3 regions of the Paenibacillus sp. FSL P2-0089 genome follow, and region 3 is predicted to be linked to each of the others. Evidence: riboswitches for the same ligand, from Rfam matches in the RefSeq annotation. Region 3 holds a riboswitch; each other region holds the start of a gene.
The links. A riboswitch is a leader RNA that binds a small molecule or an ion and turns the genes downstream of it on or off. The one in region 3 is predicted to bind cyclic di-GMP.

Region 1 (4,309 bases), 3.5 Mb from region 3:
CCAGCTTCACCTGCTGGCAACTAAAGTCAAGGGTTGCGCTCGTTGCGGGACTTAACCCAACATCTCACGACACGAGCTGACGACAACCATGCACCACCTGTCTCAACTTTCCCCGAAGGGCACCTGATGCATCTCTGCTTCGTTAGTTGGATGTCAAGACCTGGTAAGGTTCTTCGCGTTGCTTCGAATTAAACCACATACTCCACTGCTTGTGCGGGTCCCCGTCAATTCCTTTGAGTTTCAGTCTTGCGACCGTACTCCCCAGGCGGAGTGCTTACTGTGTTAACTTCGGCACCAAGGGTATCGAAACCCCTAACACCTAGCACTCATCGTTTACGGCGTGGACTACCAGGGTATCTAATCCTGTTTGCTCCCCACGCTTTCGCGCCTCAGCGTCAGTTACAGCCCAGAAAGTCGCCTTCGCCACTGGTGTTCCTCCACATATCTACGCATTTCACCGCTACACGTGGAATTCCACTTTCCTCTTCTGTACTCAAGTCACCCAGTTTCCAGTGCGACCTCAGGTTGAGCCCAAGGTTTAAACACCAGACTTAAATAACCGCCTGCGCGCGCTTTACGCCCAATAATTCCGGACAACGCTTGCCCCCTACGTATTACCGCGGCTGCTGGCACGTAGTTAGCCGGGGCTTTCTTCTCAGGTACCGTCACTCCGGTAGCAGTTACTCTACCGGACGTTCTTCCCTGGCAACAGAGCTTTACGATCCGAAAACCTTCATCACTCACGCGGCATTGCTCCGTCAGGCTTGCGCCCATTGCGGAAGATTCCCTACTGCTGCCTCCCGTAGGAGTCTGGGCCGTGTCTCAGTCCCAGTGTGGCCGTTCACCCTCTCAGGTCGGCTACGCATCGTCGCCTTGGTGGGCCGTTACCCCACCAACTAGCTAATGCGCCGCAGGCCCATCCCCAAGCAGCAGATTGCTCCGCCTTTCATTCTTCTCTCAGGAGAAAAAAGAAATTATCCGGTATTAGCTACCGTTTCCGGTAGTTATCCCAGGCTTGAGGGCAGGTTGCCTACGTGTTACTCACCCGTCCGCCGCTAAGTCTGAAAGGAAGCAAGCTTCCTCTCAAACTCCGCTCGACTTGCATGTATTAGGCATGCCGCCAGCGTTCGTCCTGAGCCAGGATCAAACTCTCCAAATTGGTATTTAGAAAGAGCGATTGCTCATTTTGAAACATCTGACGAGAATTTACATTCTCATTTTTGGATCTCACCGAAGTGATTTCCAGATACTCACTCGTTGTTCAGTTTTCAAAGATCAAGCTCGTTGTTAGTGTCGATGTCATCGTCACCAGCAACTCTTATAATATATCACGTCCATCTGAGCAATGCAAGCTTTATTTTTGAAATCACTTATTTAAGTAATCTCTCATTTCCTTTGCCGCTCCAACAACGCTTATTTATAATAACCTATCCTTCTATTAAAAAGCAACCTTTATATAAATAAAAATAACCCGCTTAATGACTAAGCGGGTTATTCTCAGATAATGCTATAGTTACAGCTATTCTTAGTAGAATTTCGCTGCAGTATATTTGCTTGCTGATTTGATCAGTTCAGTTGATGCTGTTTTCTTACCCAGACCTGCATCCACTGTAGTATCAATCGTCACCCATTTGCCATTCAGGAACACTTCGTTCCAGGCATGGTATGAAGTTACATAGCTTGTATTCCCCATAACCAACTTGGTTGGAATCCCTTCACTGCGGAGCATAGTAGCGAACAAGGAAGCGTAATCGTAGCAGATACCCTTATTGGTAGCCAGTGTGTTGTCGTTGTTCGGAATATAATCTGTGCTTACGCTGTTGGCCAGAGAGTAGTCATATTTCACGTTAGCTACGATGTAATTGTAGATAGCCTTAACTTTGTCTGCATCTGTGGTCAGACCCTTTGTAAGCTGTGCTGCCTTTTGAACGGATTTATCGGAAGAACTCCACTTTACATTCTGTACAGAGCTCAAATATACGGCATTCACATTGCTCATTGAGAGAGATACAGTCTCGGAAGATAGTACCTTGTATTTGTTACCGGTAGTATTCTCAAGAACGGAGACCTTGTAAGAGCCATTACCTTGTTGCAGCGGGAACGTCTCGGTCGGTTTGGAAGTGTATAAGTTGTAAGTATAGCTGTTATTGTCCTTGGTAATCATGAGCTTCATCTTCTTGTCTTTAGGAACATCGTACGAAACCCCGATAACCCCTTGATCAAGTTGTCCAACATTTAACCAGCTTGAATCTGCATTAGCAGCTTGAGCAGTGCCTGTCTGCACGGAAGTGACGATCACAAAAAGTGTAATCAGCATTAAATAAAACTTCTTCATGGATAAAACCCCTTTCGGTAGCTGGCTGCCATTCTTACGGGAAGGCCCTTTAGCTTTGCGTCCCTACCTTTCGATAGGTTTGCCGTTATCGTATAAGCTTTATCTGTCCAATCTACTGCCACATAATGACAGATTCAGAATGAAAACAAACAAAAAAAGCCTCTTCATTCGGTAACTGGCTGCCATCCATGACGGGAAGGCCCTGTAGCTTTGCGTCCCTACCTTTCGATAGGTTTGCCGTTATCGTGTATTAGCTTTCATAGTTATAGCTTACCATATCTCAATCTATTAGCAAGACCCAAATCACTAGATTCCCGCAAAAATAGACTAAAATTTTATGTTTTTTGACCTTTCTCAGCATTGTCCTATGACAATCAGGTCAACTTTGCATGAATGATGAGTCTGTGGGTAGGGTTGACAAGCGGATCACAGGTAATGAGGGTCAGAATCTTATCATCATCCTTACCCTTCAGTACTGAAATATCGGTAGGCTCTACAATAGATACATCATATACAACATATTTGTATTCCTGTCCGCTTGTAATAACAGTAATGGCATCCCCTTTACCGACCTCATCCAGTCTGTTGAACAGCCGCCCTGCCGTTCTTGACCGATGTGCCGCAATCGCTGCATTGCCTACCGCGCCAATCGGAGCTGTCTCCTTCATATGCGCGGCTGCATGCTTCATATTGGTCTTGGTGGCGCCCTCCAGTACAGGCAGCTTCAGATCGATTTTATCGATTTCAATAATAGCGGTGATTTTGCCTCCCACTTCAAGCTCGGGCGCTGTAGTGGGAACCGGCTCTTCCGCACCAGACTCTTCAGCCAGCAGCTGGGTGACTTCCGCATAAGGCTTGCTCAGATCCTGGCTGGCAGGAGCCGTAGCCGAAGGAACGATTTCACTATAGGCCTGTTCAGCCTCTTCCAGCAGCTTCTGCTGCTGACGGTCCTCGTACCATTCGCTTCCTTTGGGGTAGAGCATAATCAGGACCCCGGCAAGTATAATCAAATAGGATAACTTCCGCATGACAATCGCCTCCGCAATATAGAATAAGTGCTTTCCTCCGAAGAATACGGGCAAGATATACGCTCTCTTTAAAATACCCACTTCCGGCTTCCAAAAAAATTAATGATTACTGTAACAAAGGTAACCAGCACCTTGGCCATCAGCACCTGGACGCCCAGCCGATCAGTCAGCAGATGAATCAGCAGCACCGAAATGCCCAGCACCAGCAGATTCAGCACAATAAATCTCACCAGCTGCATCCGGTCAAAGCGGCCATCCCCGCCTCTGTCCCTTCCCTTGAAGGTCACCTTTTTATTCCAGAAAAAGCTATTGGCCGTCCCGGCACTGTAGGAAATAATCTGTGCAGGGGTGTTAAGCATGCCCAGGGAATGCAGCAGGGTAAATACTGCAAAATCAATGAACGTGTTAAGCAGGCCCACCGCATTGAATTTCAGAAATTGGATCATGCCTGCGCGCCAAGCCTTATCTTGCATAATCGCTTGCCTTCCGCGTGTCTTCGGCCTCTGCCTCCGGGTAGCCTCGGGTCTCGCGTACGATATAAAGCGGTCTATCCTTAGATTCATCATAGATCCGTCCGATGTATTCCCCGATCACGCCCAGCAGCATCAGCACAATGCCGTTAAACAGCAGGTTCACCCCGACAATGGATGCCCAGCCCGGCACAGTCCAAGAGGTGAAGACTTTCTGGAATAAGACCAGAAACAGGTAGATGAAGCTGGAGAAGGACAGGAAGAAGCCGACATAAGAGGCGATTTTGAGCGGCTTGTGCGAGAAGGAGGTGATTCCGTCGAGCGCAAAGCGGATCATTTTTTTGAGCGGATATTTCGTCTCCCCGGCGAAGCGTTCCTCCCGCACATATTCCACCATGGTCTGCCGGAAGCCGACCCAGCTTACCAGCCCCCGTACATAACGGTTCTTCTCCTTCAGGCCGCGCAGCACATCGCAG
Region 2 (4,309 bases), 3.2 Mb from region 3:
GGTCTCGCCTTCGCGGACGGCACGGTCAGCCCCGAGATGGTACTTCACATCACCGCTCCAGCCGTAGGTCACGCCCATGGAGCCTTCCGAAGGGAACAGCTCTTTGTTCGGCGAATGATGGAACTCTGAGAAAATAATATCATAAGGCTTGCCCAGAATATGAGCCAGCACATTAAGTCTTCCGCGGTGGGCCATACCCATCAGGATATGCTCGGCGCCGTCATGCGCGGCAGCCCGCACAATCTCATCCAGCATTGGCACAAGGGCATCATTGCCCTCCAGGCTGAAGCGCTTTTGACCGACGAAGGTCTTGTGCAGGAAGGTCTCAAAATGCTCCACCTGAACCAGCCGCTTCAGCAGCTCTTTGCGTTCTGTATTATTCAGCGGGGCAGGGGAGGTCATCGATTCCGCCTGGCTGTTGAGCCAGCGCAGCTCGCGTTCATCATGCACATGCCCGAATTCATAAGCAATGGTCTGTGTATAGGCCTGGCGCATTCTGTGGACGGCATCCATCGCGGTATGCACATCCGCAGGGGCATTATCCCAGATCAGCGAAGCGGGCAGGGCATTAAGATCCTCGCGGGTAAGCTCGTAGGTCTCCAGCTCCAGCCATTTGGCCATCGGGTTCGTGCTGCGCTCCAGCGGGTCAATGTCTGCGGCCATATGGCCATATATTCGAATATTGGCGATCAGCTTCGAAGCCTTGACAGCCTTCTTGAGCCACTCGGCATCTGCTGATACGGCAGGCCTTGGAGCCCTCTCGGCATCGGGTGCCAGTGGAGGGGGGCCGGATACGGTGAAGAGATCGCGGTAATGCTGTTCAACAGAAGAGGGGTCCTTGACAAATTGCTCATATCTTTCTTGGATGTAGCCCAGGTTGGGGCCGTAGTATTTGCTCCATACTGTGTCGTTATAGGGCTCTTTGACTGCCATGAATAGGTCCTCCTAACGGATAAACTCCACGCGAGGCATCCAGTGTGCCACTTGGCGGAGCTGCAAATGTTTGCGGTTTCATTCTCATCCTATTGTGCTACTTTCCGGCGGGGTAATCAATTCATACTTTCGGTCAATCCGTTCGCAATTTGGCATGATTCATTACAGTATTCATACGGAACTATCATAAATAGAAAAAACTCATATAACAGCCCGTTATACATACAAATGGGTAATTGTCTCTATACGATGTTGCGTGCAGCGGCAAGTCGGGGCGGATGGGGTTCCCTTTAGTATATTTAAACTATTAGATAGTGTTTGAACTTGGAACTGGAAATATTTATACAAGCCGCTGGCAATTTCAGCTAAGTTTCCTCACATTTTTTCATAAAAAAATTCCAGAAAACGACACACTAATTGCGTATGATCTTGTATAATGTTATTGCGGAGAACGGTTTCATCGATTCTTGCCAGATCCTTTCATGATGGAAAGGGTCCAGTAAAAGGTAAACCTGCCGAAAGACAGGGGCACAAAGTCTCGGATCTAAAGTAGAAATACTACAAAGTAGCAATACTACTATGATGGCCGGACTGCCTGGGGACGCGAAAATTCTAGGAGGAGATTTCTTGGATATGTCCAACCAGGGGAATGACGAGCTGCAGGCAGTAGATCTGGATTTAGAATGGGTGCACTTGCTGATGTCTGCCAAGCAGGCGGGGATCGCGGCGGAGGATATCCGCCGGTTTCTAAGTGAGAAGGCGCTCCAGGCGATGTAAGGGCGGTCATCATTGTTCGGATACATACAGAAAAGGCACAGCGTCCGGTACGCTGTGCCTTTTCTGTATGCCGCTTGAAAGGCTGCCTTCGCCGAAGGTGGCCTCCCTGCCGTGCGGAGTCTTCCCTGTGGCATATAATGCTCGTCTAGTTGTCCTTTTGTTCCATGCGCCATTTCTGGTAATCGAGGAATTCCTTGAATTCGCGTTTGCTTATACCGGAGGCCATGGCCTCCTGAACAAGCCGGAACCATTCCCCGTCCAGAGCCTGTTCTTCCGTCTCTGCCAGTCCGCCATACAACAGTGCATGAATGGATACCTGAAGCGCGTCAGCGATTTTTTCGATGAATTGAATGGAGGGGTTGGATTGAATGTTCCGTTCCACATTACTGAGGTATGATTTCGCCACATCAGCCTTATCGGCAAGCTCGGATAACGAATAGCCCTTCTCCAGCCGGAGTTTGTGGATGCGGCTTCCCATAGTATCTGACACGATTACAACGCCCTCCGTACTTTTTTTGGTGAAAAATAAGAAGTTATATGCTTTGCGCTATACATTCTCCTTATCTTTCTCGTTGAAACGGTACCGCCCGTTCAAAGGCCGGCAAAGCCGTTTTCTCTTGTCAGTATAACAAAAATCCGCAAAACGGACAAAAATCCTTGAACCCGGCAGCGGGAAAAAAGAAACGGCATACCCGGCCCGGATGAGGGAGGATATGCCGTCTTGATGGATTGCTGAAACGCTGCCTTCCTAATAAAAGGCCGGCAAAGCCATTTTCACTTGTATAGGCTGGCCCCTGATCTACTTGGCTTCTCCCACTCCTTGAAGAGCATCGAAGGTCCAGTTCAGAGCTAAGCCGTCACCCTGGAAAATGTTCTGATCGAGCGTGTTGTCTACGAATTCGAAGGCGATCTTGAAGGTCTTGGACCCGGCGGCGGCAATCCCTCCTGGCAGTACACCTGCTGCTACGAGATCGTAGCTGGGGGTGTTTTTCAGATCCTTCAGGGAGATCTCGGACAGCACATGACCGCTTAGTGAACCGCCGGTGTACGTATTATCCAGGAGCTTGACCTTGAAGTGGTCTCCGAGATCCTGGCCCGCGTTATCGCCCTTGGCATCGGTCACGGTGTAAGTGGTGGCAAGCTTGAGGAATTTGATATCCAGTGTGCCGTCATTGGACAAGGTGAAGGTGCGGACGGTGTAGTCTCCCGGCTTCAGATTCGTCAGCGCTACCGGAGTATTGAAGGAAGAGCCGAGCTTCAGCGTACCCGCTGCGAAGGTTGCCGTGCTGGTAGCTGTGGAGCTGAAGTAAGCGAAGGTGCCCCCGCCGATTAAAGACAAGCCCAGTGCTGCCGATGCTACGCCAAGACCCAATGTTTTTTTGATACCCATTATTTATTTCCTCCTCGAATGGTTTGTTTTTGTGGAATTATTTGAGCGTGCCTTTTTCCTGGTTGGCTTCGAAATTCAGAGTCAGTGCAAGCGTGTCGCCCTGATAATAGTTCTGCGGCTGGAGGGTCTCCTTGAAGGCGAACTGGATGGTCAGGTTATCCGAGGTGCCGGCTTTGATGCCGGACTTCTCTCCGCCTAAGATCGCTCCGAGAATTCCCCGGGCCACCAGATCGGGACTCTCCTGCTCCAGATCGGCCAGCGAGATGACCAGGAGCGGCGATTCCTTCTTATCCTTGTTCACGAGGAAGGTCACAATAATATCATCCTTGAAATTATGGGAGCCGTTGTCTCCCTGGGCGTCTGTAATGGCCGATGAGGTGCGCAGTACCACTTTGGGAATATTGAGCGTCCCGTCATTTTTGAGCTTGAAGTCCCGTAAGACGGTATCGCCCGGCTTGAGATTGCTGAGATTAACAATGACGGAGGGATCAGATTGTAATGATAGGGTTCCGTTGTTAAAAGAAGCTGAGGAAGTAGAAGTGCTGCTGAAGTAAGCGAAGGTGCCTCCGCCGACCAGGGTTAAGCCTAATGCTGCCGATACAACGCCGAGACCTAATGTTTTTTTGACGTTCATTTGTTCATCCCTCTCTTATGAGTCTGCTTTGTGCATAGCCGGTGCTTCCGGCAAGCTGTATTGTGGCTCCGCGTTTCGTAAACGGGAGAGAACAATTGATCATTGTACGAGGTCAGTCAGAGTATCCGGCCCGCCGCTGCTGGCTGCGGATGACGGGGCATTCTTCTTTTCCAGTGCCGCAACGGCCTTCCAGGAAGAATACAGCGCGTAGAGAAGCAGGAGCAGTCCGGGAATAATCATCAGCACTACGCTTCCGGCTTTGGAGACTGCGAAGCTCATGGCATAGCCCACATAGGGGACGGTCACGCCGGTGTACTCACCTACCACATTCGTGGAACTGACGGCTGCGGTGTCGGCTGAATCATTATTGTCGCCCTTGGTGGTGTAGCTGGCTTCCCCCAGAGCACTGTTCAGCTCGGCAGCGACCACGCGGTGGGTAATCAGGATATTATCGGGATTCAGAAAAGTGATCACATCGCCCTTCTGGAACCGGGTCATGTCCCCGCCCGGCTTAATGGCCACAATGGAACCGGTCTGGATGCCGGGCTCCATGGAGCCGGATAATACCGTCTTGA
Region 3 (4,309 bases):
TCATGCCCGGATTAGATGATCATTTGCGCTAATCCGTACTCTTGTCTAATATATACCTTATACATGACAACCATTGACATATATAAATAATACATTCAAGGGAGGTTGCAGAATGAGAGCGGATCGCCTGATCACTATCGTTCAACTCTTACAGAGCCGCGGGAAAATCAGCTCCAAAGAGCTGGCGCAAACGCTGGAGGTATCCGAACGTACAATCTTCCGGGATATGGAGGCACTAAGCTTCTCCGGCATCCCCGTGCTGGCGGAGCGCGGCCGGGAAGGCGGCTGGAAGCTGGCTGAAGGCTACCGGAATTCCCTGACCGGAATGAACACCAAGGAGATTGCCGCGCTGCTGGTGCCCGCTGATCCGGCGATTCTGCACGCTCTGGGCATTCAGGAGGAGTTCTCCTCGGCCGCCCGCAAGCTGCAGGCCGTCGCTACCCGGCAGCCAGTCACCCCCTTCAGCTTCCTCAGCCAGCGGATTCACATCGACGGAGCCGGGTGGCATCCCTCCGGGGAGACCTATCCCTGCCTATCCGCTTTGCAGGGAGCCTTATGGGAGAACCGCAAGGTGAGCATCACCTATCTGCGCGGGGAGGACGCCGCCGAGCGGCTGGTTGCACCGCTGGGGCTGGTAGTCAAGCGCGGCGTCTGGTACTTGGTCGCGGGGCATGACAGCGAGCTGCGGACCTACAGGGTCTCCAGAATCACTGAGGCCAAAGTCACAGATGAGTCTTTTGAGCAGCCGGAGGATTTCCACCTGTCTGAGTACTGGGAGACCTCCACCGCCGCATTCAAGTCTGCCTTGCCCAGGTACCCCTCCAGCCTTCTTGTAAGAGAGCAAACGATGAAGGAGCTGCAGAAGGAGCGATACGTCGCCCTGTTGCACCAGGAGCCTGCTGAGGCCCCGGGCTGGATCAGGGCCGAGGCCGAGTTCAACACGCCGGAGTCTGCGTGCCGGATCATCCTGTCCCTGGGTCAGGGTATCAAGGTGACGGCACCGCCTGAGCTTGCGGATACGGTTGCTGCGGCTCTGCGTGAAGCGGCAGCATTATACGATTTTTAATAATAGACCAAATGCACTAGTATCCCCTATAATATTACAATACACATTATTATTTATAGGGGGACTTTACATTATGGACTGGATGAACAAGCTGCCGTTGAAACAAAAAATCGTCACCGGATGTTACCTGGTTGCCGCTTTATTCGCTGTCCCTGTCTTAATCACGCTAATCCTCATGGACAGGCTGTTCATCGGCATTATTCTTGTCGCCGTCCTGGCAGCGCTGACTTACCCGCTTGCGCGCTTCATTGAGAGAACGCTTACATCTTCATTTGAGGATATCTCCAATGTGACGCACACGATTGCCAAAGGCGACTTCACCAGCCGTGCCGATGAGAATGGCTCCATGGGCGACATCAGCCGCTCCTTCAACACCATGATTGACAAGCTCAAAAAAATCCTCACCGATGCCTCACAGATTACCCGTCAGGTTATGGACGCCAGCCGCGGGATTGAAGACAAGAATCAGAACCTGAAGTTTGTCATGGCGCAGGTGGCCTCCTCCTCCAATGAACTGGCCCTCGGTGCTAACGAAATCTCGGTGGATATCGCTGATATGACCGAATCGATCAAGGATATCGAAATCAAAGTCTCCAATTATACGAATTCCACCAAGGAAATGAATAAAAGGTCTGTACATACGCTGGAATTGGTAGAACAGGGACGGCAATCGGTGGATACCCAAGCCGAAGGCATGCGCAAGAACATCCAGGCTACCCAGAAGGTGGCGGATACTATCGAAGCCCTATCGCATAACGCACGAGGCATTACGATGATTACCAAGACGATTACCGAAATTGCTGAACAGACCAATCTGCTGTCGCTCAATGCTTCTATTGAAGCCGCCCGTGCAGGCGAGCATGGCCGCGGGTTCGCCGTTGTTGCCCAGGAGGTCCGCAAGCTGGCCGAGGAATCCACCGCTTCAACCAAAGAGGTGTTCGGTCTGGTACGCAGCATCGAAGCGGATATCAAGCAGGCTATCGATAACATCGCCATCAATGAAGAGGTAGTCCAGGTGCAGAATGAGATGATTACGGAGACAGCCAACATTTTTGCTCAAATTGTGCATAGTGTCCAATACATAACCGAGCAGATTGCCTCCTTTTCCGCAGAGAGTGACCTTATGCTGGAGAGCGCGCTCAAGATCTCCGGGGCGATCGAGAATATCTCAGCCATCACCCAGGAGACCGCCGCAGGGACGGAAGAGGTATCCGCAGCGATGAACGAACAGATTCATGCTCTTCAATCCGTAGCTGAGGAGACAGAGAAGATGACCTCCGCGGTCTTCAACCTGCAAAAAACAATTCATATTTTCAAATTTTAACCTCAGCACAAAGAGACACGCCTGCGGAATTTTCTGCGGGAGGTGTCTCTTTTTTTGGGCAAAACAAAGATTGTTATGTAATATTCACAAATTGTTGAAATTGTGCATAAGGGTAAAAAACGTGCTTTGCACTTCTTTACTATAGTCGTTCTATTGTCATGGCTTGTCTATAAGCTAATATCTCACATCACTATTACTTAAGTCCTATCACCGAAATATGTAATGCTGTATATCTAGTGAATTCTTAATGTTTTGCAGTAAATCAGGAATGTAATGAGGCTTTGTGCTCACTTCCCACATTAATCAACCTAAACGGCCATTTGCATTTTAAGACTTTAGTCTTCCAGGGACAACCATTTTCAAAAGTTTGAAAATCCAAATATTTAGCCATTTCCACTCCTGAATATTCGTCAAATTCCGAGTTTCTTCTCACAGGGGTTATTGACAAAAGCGGAGCAAGGAATATATTGTAAAGGAAAATTCTCCACAAATTCATTTATAACCGCATACCGGCAAAATTCACCGAAAGGGAATGACGCAAAGCCATGGATCTACAGTCTCATTTCTGAAGTGGGATCATGACAGCCAGGTTGCTGAAAAACTGTGAACGCCTTAGGTTTCGCGTTTGATTATGGTGATTCGTGCAACAGACCTGTGCTCCAATGGTGAGTACAGGTTTTCTATTGCTGACGTATACAAATAACAACTTGCGGGGTGGATGTTCTGAAGACAGTTGCAGATTATATGGCGGAAGCATTACACGATCTGGGAGTCACTCATTCTTTTGGAATCATAGGCAAGTCTATTTGCCCCATCGCTTTGAAAATGGTTGACTACGGTATAGAGTTCATCCCCGGCCGGCACGAATCCAGCTCCGGCTTCGCCGCCGGCGGTTATGCTCTGAAGACCGGCAGTCTCGGGGTAGCCTTCGGCACCTCCGGTCCGGGGGGAACGAATCTGCTCACCGCAGCAGCGCATGCCAAGGCCAATAATCTTCCCGTCCTCTTCATCACCGGACATCAGTCCATCAAGGAGCTGGGCATTCCCCAATGTCAGGATTCCACTTCCTACCTGGCTGATTTGGCGGATATGTTCCGGCCGGCCACCCTCTTCAGCAAGCTCGTTGAACGCGGCGATCACTTCAGCACGATTTTCAACCATGCCCTATCCATCGCCCTCGGTGACCAAAAAGGTCCGGTCCATCTCTGCATTCCGTTTGATGTGCAGACAGAGCGGCTCGCGGAATGCCGGATTGTTCTGCCGGAACGCGAGGGACTAGTCAGTTATCAGAACTATGACCGGGTCATCTCGGCGATTAATCAATCCGCTAGGCCGCTGATCATTGCCGGTAAAGGCGTCAACCGCTCAGGTGCCCATCAGGAACTGGTTCAGCTGGCCGAAACCTTCAACATTCCTGTAGTCACCTCTCCAGGCGGCAAAGGTGCAATAGCTCATGATCACCCGCTCTACCACGGTCCTGTCGGCGTTGGCGGCTCCTCGCACGGCGATGAATTGCTGAACAACAGCGACCTGTTCATTGTTCTGGGCTCCCGCCTGAGCGACATGACCATCTGCAACCTGAAGCCGGAGAATCATCCGCCGCAGCTGATCCAGTTCGATGTAGATCCAACCTTTGTCGGCAAAATACTGTCCTCATCCACCATCGCTGTCGGCGGGGACTTAAGGGACAACCTGGCACTGTATCTTCAGAAGCTGGACCCCTCTACGGTCACCAAGCATGAAATCACAATCTCCAATGCTTACAATGACGAGTTGCCCGTGCTGGCGGGGCTCTCTCTGGCTTCGGTAATGAGCACGATGAGCGACTTGATTCCTTACAACAGCAGCGTGTTTGTAGATGACGGCAGCCACGGGTTCAATGCTGTGAAATGGTTCAATGTCCGCAGGCCCGGCAGCTT

Region 1: another riboswitch for cyclic di-GMP. It lies ahead of NST69_RS01590 (transglutaminase-like domain-containing protein); the one in region 3 lies ahead of NST69_RS19550 (thiamine pyrophosphate-binding protein).
Region 2: another riboswitch for cyclic di-GMP. It lies ahead of NST69_RS00375 (anti-repressor SinI family protein); the one in region 3 lies ahead of NST69_RS19550 (thiamine pyrophosphate-binding protein).

The regions. Positions count from the first base shown of each region.
Region 1 covers NZ_CP152006.1:381,380-385,688, reverse strand. Annotated here, with positions in the region: rRNA gene NST69_RS01595 (16S ribosomal RNA) at 1-1,159, opposite strand, end outside; gene NST69_RS01590 (transglutaminase-like domain-containing protein) at 1,526-2,335, opposite strand; cyclic di-GMP riboswitch class I at 2,349-2,429, opposite strand; cyclic di-GMP riboswitch class I at 2,503-2,584, opposite strand; gene NST69_RS01585 (class D sortase) at 2,710-3,363, opposite strand; gene NST69_RS01580 (GtrA family protein) at 3,432-3,836, opposite strand; gene NST69_RS01575 (glycosyltransferase family 2 protein) at 3,826-4,309, opposite strand, start outside.
Region 2 covers NZ_CP152006.1:91,895-96,203, forward strand. Annotated here, with positions in the region: gene NST69_RS00370 (2-oxoglutarate dehydrogenase E1 component) at 1-933, opposite strand, end outside; cyclic di-GMP riboswitch class I at 1,429-1,532, shown strand; gene NST69_RS00375 (anti-repressor SinI family protein) at 1,567-1,710, shown strand; gene NST69_RS00380 (helix-turn-helix domain-containing protein) at 1,856-2,188, opposite strand; gene NST69_RS00385 (TasA family protein) at 2,510-3,100, opposite strand; gene NST69_RS00390 (TasA family protein) at 3,138-3,734, opposite strand; gene NST69_RS00395 (signal peptidase I) at 3,834-4,309, opposite strand, start outside.
Region 3 covers NZ_CP152006.1:4,642,169-4,646,477, forward strand. Annotated here, with positions in the region: gene NST69_RS19540 (YafY family protein) at 113-1,066, shown strand; gene NST69_RS19545 (methyl-accepting chemotaxis protein) at 1,140-2,390, shown strand; cyclic di-GMP riboswitch class I at 2,892-2,988, shown strand; gene NST69_RS19550 (thiamine pyrophosphate-binding protein) at 3,105-4,309, shown strand, end outside.